DNA from 2 places in the Zhongshania aliphaticivorans genome. Region 2 is predicted to be linked to the other one. Evidence: predicted binding sites of a transcription regulator. Region 2 holds the regulator's gene; the other holds the start of a gene.
What was found. The regulator sigma-54, encoded in region 2, starts transcription at its own class of promoters, with help from an activator protein. The targets are predictions, from matches to a motif close to TGGCACANNNNTTGCNNT.

Region 1 (8,621 bases), 300 kb from region 2:
GCGCCGTTTTGATTGGCCTCACTGAGACTGATTAGCTTAATGGTATTCATGTCTTTGTGGCCAACCAATACAAAACTGCGATCTTGCAGGGCATCAAGGGTGGCATCTTGCTTCGCGTCTTCTTTTACAACGGCCGGGTGAAATTCCCCCCATTTCGAACGATATACCGCCAAGGTTGCAGTAGCGCTTTGGTAATTGTTTAAGTGCTCCCGAAACTGTTGGTCTGCGTTCAGAATAAACGCACTGGCGGCGAGCTGCGGGGTAATACCCATGCTGCGGGATAATTGATCAACGTAGCCGCTGACCTCGTCGCGACTTGCTAAACTGTTTACGCGTGTTTCTTTTAAACGCTCTAGTCGTAAACTAAGCTCTTCGTATTGACGCCCGGATACATATTCAGAGGTTTGTTTATGCAAAATGAGGGCGAGCTGCGCTTCTTTGAGTCGAGTCCGGTAAATAGAAAGTGCCTGACTAATACCATCTTCACGGGCTTTGAGCTCATCCTCGCGAAGGGCTTTAATTCTTTGGTTGAACGCGTCAGCTAGAGCGCTAGAGCGCTTTTGCGCATCTTCTGGGCTGCCCGCCTTGGTAGAAACTTGAATTATCGCGGTTTCATCGACGAGCTTAACTTGGGGCTTGCCAAAATCAGCATACTCAATTCCAAGCTCACGCGCAGCCGTGCCGATAACGGTGTCGCTAAGTAGCATTTCCTTATAATTTACCCGTGGGTTTATGCCGCGCGTCGCAAAGGGCGAGCTACTGCTGCTGCTCGCTTCGCCAATATTCTCAAGATTAACTTTGGAGCTGCCGGTTTTGCCGGGTAGGACAAAAGCGAATTTGCTGACGTATTTCGGTGGTGACAACATATAAAGCGTAACCAAGCCCCAGATGGCGAAAAATGCGATAGCGCCTACAATAATATAACGGGTCCATCGCGGTTTATTACTTTGATCAGAGAAAGGCTGAAGTTCACGGTTTGCTGCAATTGTTGCGCTCATAATAATGCCCTCTTTAGCGCAATAGTTTGAAGGGGGAAACAATGTCGGATATCGCTTTGGCAATATCGCGGACATTGGTTAAGGTCGAGTCGTAGCAGCTTATTGTGTCATTGGGCAGCAAATAAGGGTTGAGGGCCTCGACATCTGGGTTACGCAGTATTTCTTCAATATTGCGTTCTATCACTTCACTTTTACCTGTTAAGGGATTTTGTCCGACTAAGACGACATAGCGTGATGAATTGGTCATTCGCGTACCGCCAGTACAGTTGCCAGAGACTACGGCCTGAAAAAGCCTAGAGCCATAGGGCATACTGCTGGAATAGTTGCCAACGGCGGCCTGGGAGTTATTACGTGCAGTTTCGGTAAGGTTAGAGATAAATACGCGAATTCCCTTGGGCGTTATTTGCGTTGGTCTTATCAATGCGCGCTGCAAGCAACCGGTGCTCGGCACAATAATTTGATCGCCGGCGATGAGTGGAACATCCACGGAACTATGCCCTGAAAATATCCCTGCTAAATTGATCTCTTGCTGCCAGCCGTCACGAATTAAGATGATTTTATCTACGCGCGCGTCTGGTCGCACGCCAGAAGCGCTACGCAGCGCCTCGCTAAGATAACGTTTAGTCGGATAGTCTCCAGTAATAACGCCCTTGTCTTCATGGGTTTGCTGGGGAATTAAGTCATTGATGAGTTGACGGCCTGGTTCATATACTGCGCCAGAAACCGAGACCATTACCGGCGCCCACTGGAGGGGCCGAACGCTGATCCGCAGCGTGTGGGCAAGAAATATTCGTTCCTGGACCAGCAGCAAGCTCAGACGAGCTTCGACTTCTTCGGTATCCAAGCCTATAACTTTAACAGGTGATAAATAAGGCAGTTCAATATTGCCATCGTAATTGACAATATATTCACCGCTAAACTCCTCGCCCTCATGAATTAAGATTTCGATCTTGTCACCAGGCGACAAAGGCAGCAGGCGGCTGCTGCGACTCTCATTACTGCGCGGAGTGCCAGGATTGCGAAAGGCGGTGGGCAATGGTTCAGTTACCGAGTAATTGCTATTGTCACCGGCAAAGTGGGTTGCGTCATCAGTGCAACGATCGGTGTACAAGCGGCTGAACTCTTGGTCAACCTTTGCTTCGGTTTGTAGTTTAGCTTCATCATGGCGAAGGTCTTGGACACGGCTTGATGAATGTCCTGCACAACCAACAGTAAGGCTTAGAAAAAGAACGGGCCAAATATGGCGCGGTGTCAATTTGCAAACTGCTGTGATGTTCATTGCGTTCATTCCGTTGGTTTACTTCATTACTTAAGGGTTTTAAGTGCTTATACCCCTGGTATAGCAGGACTCGTGCCAACCATGTTTGGATTTATTTGTTTTAGTAATCAGTAGCTTGGCGTCGTTAAGGTCTTGCCGGAAAAGGCCGTTATTTGCAAATTGCAATTGGAGTTGTGTTAATTGCAAATTGCAAATCATTTTGATCGAGGCTCTAGTCGTTTGCTCCGACAACTATACACGCTATGTCTTATGGTCGTTTGGGATTAAGTATAGCCCCTGTGCGGGGCTTGCAAGTTTGGCGGGGGTTTTTAGGCTGCGCGACGCATTCTTAATAAAAAGAGTGGGTTGCCTATGATGTAGCGTTTCCACATCCGGCCTGGTTCTTGAATTAGGCGCCAAGTCCACTCCATGCCGAGTTCCCGCAGCCATAAGGGCGCCCGCGATACTTTCTCTGCGTAGAAGTCGAACAGGCCGCCAACGGCCATTACTACAGGTGCTTCCAATTGATCGCGGTACTCGGCGACCCATTGTTCCTGCAGGGGCTGGCCCATGCCGACCAATACAATATCAGCCTGGCTGTGGTTGATTTCGCCAATCACGTCAGCGCAGTTCCTCTTGTCGAAAAAACCGTTGTGAGTGCCGGCAATGCGTAGTGTCGGGAAGCGTTTTTTCATATTGGCCATGGCTGATTTAGCAATGCCTTCTTCGCCACCGAGCATATAGATGCTTTTACCGTTTGCTGCGAGTTGCTCGCACAGCAGGGGTAGCATATCGGTCCCGTTAATATTGCCTTTGCGGCGGATGCCTGCATGGCGACATGCGACTTCGATGCCACTGCCGTCGGGAAGCAGGTAATCTACCTTATTCAGCAATTTGCGGAAGTCGGGATTGTCGTAACTTAAGTTTAGCGTGTGGGCGTTAGCAAAGAATACGGTTTTCTTAGCGCGTTTGGTGATTGTTTCGGCAATACTGGCCAGCGCTTCATTCATGGTTACATTGTGAATTTCAACACCAAATACCTTAAATGTGGGGGTGTCTTGCAATTCTTTGGTGTTGTTGTAAAGCATACCTGCTAGCAAAGATTTAAGCACAATCGCGATGCGCTGCTTTGCGCCGCCGTCTTGTGCGAACTCAGTGTTACAGGCTGTTTCGTCAATAAACTCTAAGCCAGAGATGCGACGTAATTCAAATAGTGAAAATAGACCTGGCATCGCTGAGAAATGCGATTGCTCTTGGTTAGCAGAAATACTGTCTTGAATACGCAGTAAACGATTGCCAACGAGGCGTATATCGCCGCGAATAACATTCCACAGCAGCGGCATGCGGCTCATGGTTGCACGTTGGCGCAGAGTTTTTGCTACCACAATCCTATTTTGAGTTGTGCGGAACTGGTGAACATAAAACACCGGTCTTTTTGCCCACAGCTGGCTGGCGATGTGTGCCAGTAGTAGTGGTGAAATAAATGCAAGCGCGATGGCCGCGATTAGGCGCTCGGCGATTGGTGTACGAATACTGTTGTTGCTCATGATGTATCTCCCTGTTGACGGAGATATATCGCAATGGTCGTGCCAGCAGCTTAAATTATTTTAAGTGCTTGAAATTGTTATGTATATTTTATTTTTCTTACATTGCCATGACATGGCAATGTTTATTTGATTTGCAAATTGCAAAGCAATAAGGAGGTTTTCTTTGCAATGTAGTTTGCCGGATTTACAATCCGCGCTAACGCCCGGATCTGAATCCCCGGGCGTTAGCTGCCGATGTTTAGGAGGGCGAGCAGCGCTTACACTTGCAATTACTTTGTTAAAAACTGATTTATTGCAGTTATCGTTTGGGTAATGACGTCATCGCAATGTGTTAGGTGAATGGTGAGCCTGGCGCGATCTTGAAGATCGCAGCTGGTTTCGATTTTTTGCGCCAATTGCTGAAATCGTACAGCGCCGCAATAGCCTGCACTGCTTTTACAGCTATGAGCGATTTCTCGCAGAGGTTTTAATTCTGATGACTCTGTAAAGATGGCTAAATGTGTGCGAAATTTTTCAAGTTCTTGGATGAACATTCCCATAATAGCTGCGGCAGCCTCTGTGGAGGTATCCGCGATGAGTTTGTTGACGATGTTCAGTTCGAGCACAGCCTCTCCATCTGGGCTACGACTTTGTTCTGCAATGTGCGAATGATTGTCGCCGTTCATAAACTTATTCACCGTGTTAAGTAAATCATTGCGATTGACCGGTTTGGGCAAAAACGCGTTCATACCGCTGGCAAGGCATCGCTCAATATCCGTGTCAAACGCATTGGCTGTCATTGCAATGATTGGGATAGTGGACCAACTCGCATCACTCTTGCGAATTTCTTGGGTGGCGCTAATGCCGTCGAGTTTCGGCATTCTGACATCCATCAAAATCAGGTCATATTGGGTTTTAGCTAATGCAGCAATTGCTTCTAATCCGTTGTTCGCTATGTCTATTTGGTAACCGGCGCGACTGAGCATAGTCTTGGCGACTAGTTGGTTGGCGAGATTGTCTTCGGCCAATAATATTCTTCGTGAGGTGTTGCTGCCAGATTCTGCGCTATTCTCCAACTGCGCTTCTACATGATGAGCGGCACCAGCACCGCCGCTCATCATATTAAGGCGCTGGATGAAACTGGATGCCTTCAATGGGCGTTGTAATATATGTTGGAATCCCTCTGACTTTGCGCCGATGATGATGTCGGGGGCATACGGCCGCGCGTAGAGTAGAATATTGGGTTTAGTAAAACCTACGGCGTCGCTTAACTCGGCAAGCGCAATATTAAAATGCTCCGCACTGGTGTCAACGACCACAAAGTGGTTTTTAGTTTTATTTAGGTCCTTTACTGCCTTTGTGCTGGGCTCAATAAAGGCACAGGGAATACCTAAATTTTGACACTGCTGGGCCATCGTCGACCTAAACGATTTATTGTCAGAATAGACCGAAATTGGTGTTATCTGTGTGAGTTCTGGGAGTGCGTTTTCACTATTCGCCGTGGTCTTAAAAGGGATCAATACCGTGAACGTGCTGCCGGAACTGGGGTCACTTTTAAGATTGATTTGACCGCCAAGCAGTTCAGCTAAATCGCGGCAGATCGCGAGGCCCAAGCCAGTGCCGCCGTATGATGCGGTGTCACTATTGTCTACCTGAGCAAACTCCTGAAATAAGCTGGCTTGGTTTTCTGCCGGTATTCCAATGCCCGTGTCACTAATCTCAAATACAATATCGACGTGCTGGTGTTCTGGGTCGGTATCGCCAAGGCTGACTTTAAGAACGACACCGCCAATCTCGGTAAATTTTACCGCGTTATCCATTAAGTTCGTGAGAATGCGACGAATATGGCTGGCATCAGAAATAAGCTCTGCGGGTAGCTGGGGGTCTATGCAACAGCCGATATTAATTTCCTTGGTACCGGCGCGAATGCTGATGACTTCACTAACCTGCTCGCAAAGCTCAACTAAGTTGAACACACTAGGTGTGATCTTTTGTTGGCCAGCTTCTATTTTAGAGAAATCCAGTACATCTTCGATGATGCCTAGCAGGCCGTGACCTGCTTCGAGCGAGGTTTCCGCCAGTGGCATTTGTGCGTCAGTCAGACCGGAGTCTAGGAGTAAATCCATGCAGCCAATCACGGCGTTGAGCGGTGATCGGATTTCGTGACTCATATGGGCAAGAAAGCGAGATTTGGCTTGGTTACTCGCTTCGGCTATCTCCTTCGCTTTTTTGAGTGCCGTCTCATGGGCTTTACTGTCGCTAATATCACGAATGGAAGCGGTAAAATACGTTGTGCCTTGATATTCCTCGGTCGGCACGACGGTGAGTTCGCAGGGGAATATTTCACCGTTGCGGCGGATGGCTTCAATTTCGATACGGGTATTGATGACTGGGCCACTTCGGCTGACATGGAAGCGACCCATTCCCTCGTTGTGCGCGGTGTGCATATTTGGCGGAATAACAATGTCGGCAACATGCTGACCTATCGCTTCTTCCCGTGTGTAGCCAAATAATCGCTCTGCCGACGGGCTAAACTCATGGATGATACTGCTATCGTCGATGGTCACCAAGGCATCTAAATGTGAGGTATACAATGAGCGGGCAATGATTTCGAGTCGTCTCTGGCGCTGTTGCACGCTGCTTAACGCGAAGTGGTCGGCCAATACGTAGACTAAATAGGGGGTGGCAGGTGAGTCAGTAACTTGAATTTTTATTAAACAACTGGTGTCGCTGTTTGGTAGCGTGGCAATGACTGATGACTGCGACAATCCTGACCCGGGTCTCAGCTCGGTTTTGACGGTATCCATGAGCCCTGGGAAGATGTCGCTGATTGTCTGCTGAGGTGTAACGGAAGTAAGCGATGACTCTGACGAGCAGCTAATACTGGCGATCACGCCATTCGGTTCAAGTGTCAGCGTTGCAAGTATTTCGACAATTGGCTGGGGGCTTGGTGTCGTAAGTGGGCTCATTAGCGTATTCTCAGCGAATTGACGTACTGTTGGCTTGTCGTCTTGATGTTAGCAGAAACTGTCAAAGAATCGGTATTCACTTAAAATTTCAGTACCTTAGCAAGAATGTGCAGTTATGGCAGTGCTCCCAGAAGAATAATGAATTATGCATAGCAACTTGATATGCAAAATGCGAATAAGCAGTCTACACTGTCTCATAGAGCGTACTTGAACGGTGATACTGATACTTTAACTGTTTGATTTATAGGTATTTCCTTATGTTTTTGCAGTCTGGTTAGGAAATTGCATGTTACTAAGTATATTAAGGGTTTAATGCCCCATGACATGCTATAGCCGAGAGTTGAGCCTATGAGTACAACAATGTTAAAGATTTTATTGGCTGATGATAGTTTACCGAGTCTGATGGCCACGCAAATTATGCTCGAAAAAATGGGCCACGACGTGCTGGTTGCAACCGATGGCGAGCAAGCTTTAGCGCTTGCGTTGCGCGAGCGTTTTGATCTGATATTACTCGATGAGTATATGCCGGGCTTGCCAGGGTCCGCAGTTACGCAGCGCATTAGAAAATCAAAAAATGAAAATAATGGCGCGATTATTATTGCCTTGAGTGGTGTGCACAAAGAAGAGGAGTGTCAGCGTCTTTATGATTCTGGCATTGACGAACTAATCATTAAACCTGTTACCGCAGATCGCTTGCTGGTGGCGGTGACAAAGCATTTCCCGATTTCGTCTGCGTCGATAGATTCTAGCGTCGTCTCTCAGCTTTTTGCCGATCTAGGTGACGAGGTGGGGACGCGCTTAATTGGAATGTTTGTTGAAGAGTTGGTGCAGATGAGCGTACGAATAAGCCAGGCATTGAAAAATGATGATACCGAAGAATATTTGGCTGTGGCGCATATATTGAAAAACTCAGCGGCTTTGTACGGAGCGAACGAATTGGCTTCGTTTGCTCGCCAACTGAACGAAAATACAGAGCAGTTTGCAGACGACTTATCGGCTGCGGCAACGGGGCTTTTAGAGCGAATTAATGCGGCGCATCACGCGGCAAAAGAATATTTGTCGTCCGCCGAGAGGAAAGGCCAATGAATTCGGTACCAAACAAACAGCTAGTGTATGTGGTAGAAGATAGTCTCTCGAGCGGCGCCCTGTATTGCAGCTACCTAGAACAGGCTGGCTACAGCACCAAACATTTTACTGACGGCCATTCGGCGTTGCTGGGTGTTAAGGAGCAGATGCCGGATGTGGTGTTGCAGGATGTGTGTTTGCCGGATATCAGTGGTTTAGAGGTGTTAAGCTTTATTAACCGGCAGGAAAAGCCTGCGCCGGTGGTGATTATTACGGCGAATAGTTCAATTGATGTTGCCGTGGATGCTATGCGCTTAGGCGGCTTTGATTTTATTGAAAAACCTTTTTCAAAAGACCGCTTATTAACCTCTATTGCAAGCGCAGTAGATCAGCATCAGGCTGATATTGCCGCGGTTCCTGCCGCAGTAGTGCAAGGCAAACCGAGTGCTAGTAAATTACACACCGGGGTTAGTGAATATTTTGTTGGTGATTCACTGGCGATGTCGACTGTGTTTAGGCTCTTGGATAGTGCTGCCAAAAGTAAGGCGAGTGTATTTGTTACAGGCGAAAGCGGAACGGGTAAGGAAGTGTGTGCCTTCTCATTGCATAAGGCCAGCGCGAGACACGATGGACCGTTCATTGCTATTAACTGCGCAGCTATACCCGCAGACCTCTTTGAGTCGGAAATTTTTGGTCATGAAAAAGGCGCGTTCAGTGGCGCCGTCAGTCAGCGCAAGGGGGCGGCGGAATTAGCTGCTGGTGGAACCTTGTTCCTGGATGAACTCTGTGAAATGGATTTGAACTT
Region 2 (8,621 bases):
CTTACCAGCAACACCGATATCAGCCGAGCCCAACTTCACGTAGGTCGGCACGTCGGTACCACGAATCACGATAAGCTGAATATGGGCGTGATTGGTTTCAAAAATCAGCTTGCGACTGCTGCTAATATCCTCAAGCGGCACAATGCCAGCCTCGGCAAGCAGGGGCAGGGTTTCTTTAAGAATACGCCCTTTGGTAAGGGCGATAGTAACCGGCTGATCCACAGGTAAACTCCAGGAACTGATAAATTCTAGTTAGCAACCCGGCGAATATCGGCGCCGAGGGCGAGGAATTTCTCCTCAATACATTCATAGCCGCGATCAATATGATAGATTCGGTCGACTAAGGTTTCGCCATCTGCCACCAAACCAGCAATAACAAGGCTCGCCGAGGCGCGCAAATCACTGGCCATCACTGGTGCACCTTTTAGGCGATCAATACCTTTAATCATCGCGGTATTACCTTCAATGGTGATCTTCGCGCCCATACGGTTCATTTCATGGGTTTGAATTAAGCGATTCTCAAAAATTGTTTCAGTAACATGGGACACCCCGTCAGCCACGGTATTCATCGCGGTGAACTGAGCCTGCATGTCGGTAGGAAACCCCGGATATGGCATCGTCTTTATATTCACCGCTTTGGGCTGACGACCGTCCATATCAAGTGTAATCCAATCGGCACCGCTTTCGATCTTAGCACCCGCCTCTTCCAATTTAACCAATACCGCTTCCAGCGTTTCGGGACCAATATCTCGCAGCCGGATCGAACCACGACTTGCGGCAGCAGCCACCAAATAGGTTCCCGCTTCGATGCGATCAGGCATGACCGAGTAGGTACAGCCGCTCAGGCGCTCGACACCATCAATGGTAATGGTTGCTGTGCCGTGACCCGTTATTTTGGCACCCATGGCGATCAGGCAATTGGCCAAATCGACAATTTCTGGCTCACGCGCGGCGTTCTCTAGCACGGTGCGGCCTTTAGCCAGCGCCGCCGCCATCATTACGTTCTCAGTACCACCAACGGTAACCATATCAAACAGTACATGAGCACCTTTCAAACCGCCCTCAGGTGCCCGCGCAGTGATATAACCTTCGTCGATGTCGATGATGGCGCCCATCGCCTCAAAGCCACGCAAATGCTGATCAACTGGCCGACTACCAATAGCGCAACCACCGGGAAAAGACACCTTGGCGTGACCGAAGTGCGCCAATAAAGGCCCCAGCACCAATATCGATGCCCGCATAGTTTTCACGAGCTCATAGGGTGCAGTCGTTTTAGTGGTCGTAGAACCATTGATTTCAACGCCGAGCCGCTCATCAACAATAAGCTCGGTGCCCATGCTGCGCAGCAGTGCAATCATGGTGGTCACGTCGTGCAAGTGCGGGAGATTGCGGATCAATACCGGCTCACTGGACAACAAGGTGGCGGCAAGAATCGGCAGCGCCGCATTTTTAGAACCGGACACGCGAATCTCTCCGGCCAAAGGGCCGCAGCCGCGTATAAGCAACTTATCCATGAAATCTCCTGGAAAGTCCCGTCAGCCTCAGGCTTGGGCTTCCTCGGGGGTAATAGCTTTAATATTAATGGCGTGGAGTGAACCGTCGCGTATCCAATCGTTGACTGCAGCATAAACCAATTGCTGGCGCTTAACAGCGCGCAAGCCAGCAAATGCGGCACTCACAACCCGAACATCAAAATGACTGCCGTCGCCGCTAACAGCCACGTCACTCTCGGGAAAGTGCTCTGAAAGGCGCTGTTCGATATGGTCTGTTTGCATGACAATTCTACCTGTATTCTTCACTTGCGATATCAAGCGCGGAATTGTACGCAATTGCGGTCAACATGGCGAGACGAATACCTAAACACGCATTCATCCCTCGCCATTAAGACACTAAGCTTATTTTGTCGCCTGCTCTTCCATCACCGCTTGCGGTGCAACTGTCCAGTTAGCAATAACCTTGTCGATATCACCATTGTACTGCTTAACCGCAGCATCAAACTGATTCTGGTAAATACGACCTAAGTTCAAGCCTTCTATAACCACATTGCGCAACTTCCAGCTGCCATCAGAGCCTTGACGAAGGGTATACATAACCTGATAGGGCTTGGCGCGCTCACCATAGATATTTTGACGCACACCAACGCTGCCCGATAAATCGGCGTCATCGGCTAACGGCAATACTTCGATACGATTGCCATTAAAACCAAGCAGGCCTTTGGCGTAGGTATTGATTAAGCCGTCTTTAAAATTATTGGTAAAACGCATCACCCGGTCGCGAAATTTAGCGCGCTCAGCATCCGTCTTCAGGCTCTCGTAATAACCCCGGCTGCCATATTTACCCATTATGCCCCGCGCGAAACTCTGAAAATCGACAACCTCATCCATTATTCGGCGCACTTCACCCGTAAAACGCTCAGGGTCTTTATCTACATAGCTGCGCGCACCTTCGATAACCTTCACCAGCTCTTGGGTAGTATCAGCCACCACTTCGTAGGGCCCCTTCTGCTCCGCAGATACCTGCACTGATAGGCCTACAGCCATAAATGCCGCCAGTAAAATTCGCTTAAACATATCATTCCCTCAATAATTTTTAACCGCACAAACACGGCACAACACTGCTAACTGCTAGCTTCGACCCTCTTTTACGGAAATGTCTCCCGCATCGGAGGTCAGCTAATCCTGTTATTTTGTCACATTGGAAATTATCATAGCTAACATTAGCCCCCGCTTAACGGGCAATTTCAATAATTCAGGTAATCCCGAGTGACCAATAGCACATCATATACCAGCTCAGCGCTGCGCGTTATCCGTATGGAACGGGATGCCGTTGCCGTCCTCGCCGACCGCATAGACGAAAGTTTCAGCCAAGCCTGCGACATTTTAATGGGCTGTAAAGGCCGCGTCGTGGTTACCGGCATGGGCAAGTCGGGGCACATCGGCAATAAAATTGCCGCCACCCTTGCCAGCACCGGCACCCCAGCTTTCTTTGTTCACCCCGGCGAAGCGAGTCACGGCGACCTGGGCATGATTACCGCTGGCGATGTCGTCATTGCGCTCTCCAACTCCGGCACTACCGGCGAATTAATCACTATTCTGCCGCTGCTTAAGTTACTCGCGGTACCCGTCATCGCGTTAACCGGCAATCCAAACTCAGAGCTCGCCACCACCGCAGATGTGCATTTAAACGTCGGGGTGGCCGAGGAGGCCTGCCCATTAAACCTCGCACCAACGTCCAGTACCACCGTCACCTTAGTGATGGGGGATGCCCTCGCGATCGCCCTATTAGAAGCGAGAGGCTTTACTGCCAATGACTTCGCCCTATCCCACCCCGGTGGCGCGCTGGGCCGCAGACTGATCCTAAAAATCGACAGTATTATGCACACCGGCGACAGCATCCCCAAAATTAGCTTAGGCAGTGCACTCAGCGGTGCCCTACTGGAAATGAGCAGTAAAACGCTAGGCATGACCACCGTGGTTGACGACGCTGGCGTGCTTGTCGGCATTTTTACCGACGGCGACCTGCGCCGGGCCATTGATCGCGGTATTGATATACATAAGTGTCCCATCGATGACATTATGACCCGCAATTGCCGCACCATTAAGCCCGGCACCATGGCCGCTGAAGCCCTGCGCATCATGGAAGATAATAAAATTACGGTATTGGTCGCCGTCAATGAAGACGGTCAACCCGTCGGCGTCATCCACACTCACGACCTGCTCAAAGCAGGCGTTGCCTAGGAATCTGCAACACCATGAACAGTGTTATTGAGAAAGCAAAAACCATCAAACTCTTGGCGATGGATGTCGACGGCGTGCTGACCAACGGCAGCCTGTACTTTGGCAATAGTGGCGAGGAGATGAAAGCATTTAGCATTCTCGACGGCCTCGGCATTAAACTACTGCGCGACGCGGGTATTAAACCGGCCATTATCACTGGTCGCTGCTCCGAACTGGTTAAGCGTCGCGCCGGTGAACTCAAAATAGAGCTAATTTACCAAGGCCGCGAGGACAAACTCGTCGCCTTAGAGGAGCTGCGCGCTGATCTCGGGCTTGAAATGAGTGAAATTGCCTACGTTGGTGACGATCTACCCGATCTTTCTGCTATCCGCAAAGCTGGCCTAGGGATTACCGTTGCCAATGGCCACGAGTTTGTCGCTCGCCACGCCGACTGGCAAACCCGCGCCGCGGGCGGCAGCGGCGCTATTCGCGAAGTCTGCGAGCTAATCCTTACCGCTCAAGGCAAACTCAATAGCGCGCTGGAACAATACCTCTGACATGAAGCAAATCAAATTCACTGTCTTCTCCGTGCTGTCGGCCATCACCGCCATGGCCGGTATTATTGTCTACCTAACGCAATTCAGTGAAAGTGGTAAGCTGAGTATTGTTGAGCGTTTTGAGGCGGTTCCCGATGCCGACTCTCACCTCACCAAAGTCGACGGCATTAAATACAGCCGCGATGGCGAAATCGCCTACAAATGGCGGGCAAGCAGTGCGGAGCGATTAATTTCCGATGGCTCAATTTCATTGCAAGACCCCTTTTATATCGGCAATATCGCAGACCAACGACCGTGGACGGCCAGCGCTAAGACCGGCAAGCTATCTCAAGACGGCGAACAATTAACCCTGCTCGACACCGTACTGGTAAAAGATTTAATCCGACAGGCACAAATAACGACCGAGTTACTGCAAATAAATTTAGAGAGCAGCGAAGTGAGTACTGACCAGCCACTGACCCTATCATTGCGCAATGGCAAAACTCATTCACTCGGCATGAAAGCCAGCATGAAAGATGAACGTGTTGAACTCCTTGATCAGGTAAAAGGCCATTATGACCCTATTTAAAGCCGCGCTCGCCATCACGCTTACCCTGAGCGTTTGCAGCACTGCGCTGAGCTTGCCCGATGACCGCAAACAAGCCATCAATCTGAGCTCCGATAGGGCAATTTACGAAAACAACCAAGGTGTTTATATCGGTAACGTCAATATGAATCAGGGCTCGCTCAAGATCCGCGCCGACAAACTGACCATTATTGAGTCAAACCGAAAAGTTGAAAAAGTGATTGCCGAGGGCAGCCCCGCCTACTTTGAACAACAGCCCCGGGCCAAAGAGGGGGTCGTAATCGCCAGCGCCCAGCGCATTGAATACAGTTTGGCACAAGAGGAAATTCTTCTCCAAAAGAATGCCTCGATTACCCATCAAGGTTCCAAAATCTCCGGCGACCGCGTGGTGTACAGCGGCCGCAAGCAAATGGTGGTGGCCGACGGCGGCACCACAGAAAAAGAGAATCGAGTAAAAATGACCCTCCAACCCCAAGCAATCCCTGACGGCGACTTGCCTGGCGGTGACGCCAACAACACGACGACCAAGCCCACCCCTGACAACGCCCCCAGCGGAGAATCGCGCTAACCATGCCAGTTCTGCAAGCCAGCAATCTCGCCAAGGCCTACAAGGGCCGCGAAATCATTAAAGATGTGTCGCTCACCATTAGCAGCGGCGAAATTGTCGGCCTACTCGGCCCCAATGGCGCAGGTAAAACCACCTGCTTTTATATGATTGTTGGCATCGTTAATGCCGACAGGGGCACGATCCGCCTCGATGATCGCGACCTAACCAAACTGTCAATTAATGGCCGCGCCAAAAACGGAGTGGGCTATTTGCCACAGGAAGCGTCAATTTTTCGCAAACTGACCGTCGCCGATAATATTATGGCCATCCTCGAGACCCGAAAAGACCTCAACCGTACGCAACGCAAAGAAAAATTAGAGGCTCTGCTTCAAGAGTTTCACATTACCCATATTCGCAAATCCATGGGTATGGCGCTGTCCGGCGGTGAACGTCGCCGAGTTGAAATTGCCCGTGCGTTGGCCACCGAGCCAAGCTTCATACTCCTTGACGAGCCCTTTGCAGGGGTAGACCCGATCTCGGTGAACGACATTCAAAATATTGTAAAGCACTTGCAAGCGCGGGGCATTGGGGTACTCATCACTGACCACAACGTCAGAGAAACCCTCGATATTTGCGACAAAGCCTATATCGTTGGCGAAGGCCGTATCGTTGCCGAAGGGGACGCCAACACCGTATTAAGTAATCAGATTGTCCGTGACATTTACTTGGGCGATAAATTTACTTTATAAGTTATGCAATGAGTAAATGAGTCGGCACAGGTATTGCAGGAGATGATTGTCCCGACTACACTGAGAGTGAGGCATAATTGTTGCCGGTAGAGTAAAACCTATTACTCGTGTTGCCATCACCCCGTTGTAGAAGCCGCTGCCTATGAAACAATCGCTACAGCTCAAAGTCGGTCAAAGCCTGACCATGACACCTCAGCTGCAACAAGCGATTCGCTTATTACAACTCTCTACCCTCGACCTCCAACAAGAAATACAATCAGCATTGGACTCCAATCCACTGCTTGAAATCAGTGATGACAGCGACGATTTTGAAGTCAATACCGAACCCACATCCGCCGAACCCAAAAAAGCAGAGAAAAGCAGCGACCAAGAGACCGAAGCCCCGCAGCCCGAAGCAGACACTGAATGGGCCGAACGCAGCGACATCCCTGACGACCTGCCGGTAGACAGCCAGTGGGACGACGTTTACCAAACCAGCGGCAGTAGCAGCGGCTCCGGCAGCGGTTCGGCAGCGGAAGACAACGACTACAGCAACGACTATCGCAATTCCAGCGCCGACTCCCTGCAAGACCATTTACGCTGGCAGCTAAACCTCAGCCGCCTATCTGATATTGACCGTTTAATTGCCGACGCCATCATCGACGCCATCGATGACAATGGCAGGTTAACGGTCAGCGCAGAAGAACTTGTCGAAGGCTTTGCCAGTGACGAAATCGAAATCGAAGAGTTCAATGCGGTTTTACATCTTATTCAGCAATTTGATCCACCGGGCGTAGCCGCCCGCGACCTGCAAGAGTGTTTATTGATTCAGCTCAAGCAATTACCCGCCGACACCTATTTAGTTGAAGAAGCCCGTCTTGTCGTGAGCCAATATATGGCGCAATTGGGCAATCGCGACTATAACCAGATAATGCGTCGCTGCCGCTTAAAAGAAGATCAGCTTCGCGACATCATAAAACTGGTGCAATCGCTCAACCCCACACCGGGTGACAGCATTGGCGCCGACGAAACTGAATATGTCGTCCCCGATGTGTTTGTAAGCAAAAAGGACGATCGCTGGCTGGTGGAGCTGAACCCTGATATTGCACCCAAAATTCAAATTAACGCACACTACGCGGCACTGGCCAGAAAGAGCAGCAATAGCAGTGATAACGACTATATCCGCGACAATCTGCAAGAAGCGCGCTGGTTTATCAAAAGCCTACTCAGCCGCAATGAAACTCTAATGAAAGTCGCAACCAAAATTGTTGAATACCAACGCGGCTTTTTAGAATACGGCGAAGAAGCCATGAAACCCCTGGTTTTACACGATATTGCCGAAGCGGTTGGCATGCACGAATCCACGATTTCACGGGTAACGACCCAAAAATACATGCACACCCCAAGAGGCATTTTTGAGCTTAAATTCTTCTTTTCCAGTCATGTATCAACCGACACCGGCGGTGAGTGTTCATCGACCGCTATTCGCGCGTTAATTAAAAAGCTGGTGGCGGCAGAAAACCCCCGTAAACCGCTAAGCGACAGTAAAATTACCGACTTACTCGGCGATCAAGGCATTCAGGTTGCCCGCCGCACCATTGCAAAATATCGAGAATCACTGGTTATTCCGCCCTCAAACGAGCGGAAACGACTGGTATAGTGGCAGTGCCCCTGTTACGGTCATTGTCGTCATACACGCGCCGTGAGGCGCTAGTTATTTTCAGCGATGAAGGAGCAAAATATGCAGATTACTGTTAGTGGTCACCACGTTGATGTTACCCCGTCTCTTCGCGATTACGTCAATACCAAGCTCGGCAAACTTCAACGACACTTTGACAACATCACTAATACCGACGTCACCCTGTCAGTAGAAAAGCTGATCCAAAAGGCCGAGGCCACCGTGCACGTCGCCGGCGCCGACCTATTTGCCACCTGCGAATCGGAGGATATGTACGCGGCGATCGACAGCCTGACCGACAAACTCGATCGACAATTAATTAAACACAAAGAAAAAACTCTCGGCCGCTAAGGCCCTTGACCTAAACCACTGTTGCAAGAAACCATGATACTCAATTCCATTCTCACCTTAGGACGCACCCACAGCGGTGCGTCCATTACCAGTAAAAAACGACTTCTTGAATTCATTTCAGCCGGTATCAGCGCCGATAATAGCGAATTTGACGCCGATGAATTATTTAATGAGCTCTTGGCCAGAGAAAGACTGGGCAGTACCGGTATTGGCCACGGCGTCGCTATTCCTCATTGTCGCAGTAGCCGCTGCACCGCGATCACCGGCATGCTCCTCAAGCTAGAGCAAGCCATCGATTTCGAAGCGGTAGACGACCAGCCCGTCGACTTGGTGTTTGCTCTTATCGTGCCAGCAGAAGCCCACGACGAGCACCTTAAAGTCTTAGGTGCGCTTGCCACGGCCTTCAATGAAGAAAGCTTTCGCAGTGAGCTGCGCAGCGCCACGTCTGACCAGGCCCTCTTTGAGCGAGCGCTACAAAG

Region 1: a site for sigma-54 is predicted at 3,831-3,848, ahead of AZF00_RS13400 (WecB/TagA/CpsF family glycosyltransferase). Genes of this name have one in related genera too.

The regions. Positions count from the first base shown of each region.
Region 1 covers NZ_CP014544.1:3,021,257-3,029,877, reverse strand. Annotated here, with positions in the region: gene AZF00_RS13410 (GumC family protein) at 1-998, opposite strand, end outside; gene AZF00_RS13405 (polysaccharide biosynthesis/export family protein) at 1,012-2,277, opposite strand; gene AZF00_RS13400 (WecB/TagA/CpsF family glycosyltransferase) at 2,586-3,803, opposite strand; gene AZF00_RS13395 (response regulator) at 4,073-6,751, opposite strand; gene AZF00_RS13390 (response regulator) at 7,112-7,837, shown strand; gene AZF00_RS13385 (sigma-54-dependent transcriptional regulator) at 7,834-8,621, shown strand, end outside.
Region 2 covers NZ_CP014544.1:3,321,165-3,329,785, forward strand. Annotated here, with positions in the region: gene hisG (ATP phosphoribosyltransferase) at 1-222, opposite strand, end outside; gene murA (UDP-N-acetylglucosamine 1-carboxyvinyltransferase) at 249-1,514, opposite strand; gene AZF00_RS14710 (BolA family protein) at 1,542-1,775, opposite strand; gene AZF00_RS14715 (MlaC/ttg2D family ABC transporter substrate-binding protein) at 1,896-2,570, opposite strand; gene AZF00_RS14720 (KpsF/GutQ family sugar-phosphate isomerase) at 2,763-3,737, shown strand; gene AZF00_RS14725 (KdsC family phosphatase) at 3,752-4,273, shown strand; gene lptC (LPS export ABC transporter periplasmic protein LptC) at 4,275-4,841, shown strand; gene lptA (lipopolysaccharide transport periplasmic protein LptA) at 4,828-5,406, shown strand; gene lptB (LPS export ABC transporter ATP-binding protein) at 5,409-6,134, shown strand; gene AZF00_RS14745 (RNA polymerase factor sigma-54) at 6,277-7,773, shown strand; gene hpf (ribosome hibernation-promoting factor, HPF/YfiA family) at 7,855-8,142, shown strand; gene AZF00_RS14755 (PTS sugar transporter subunit IIA) at 8,176-8,621, shown strand, end outside.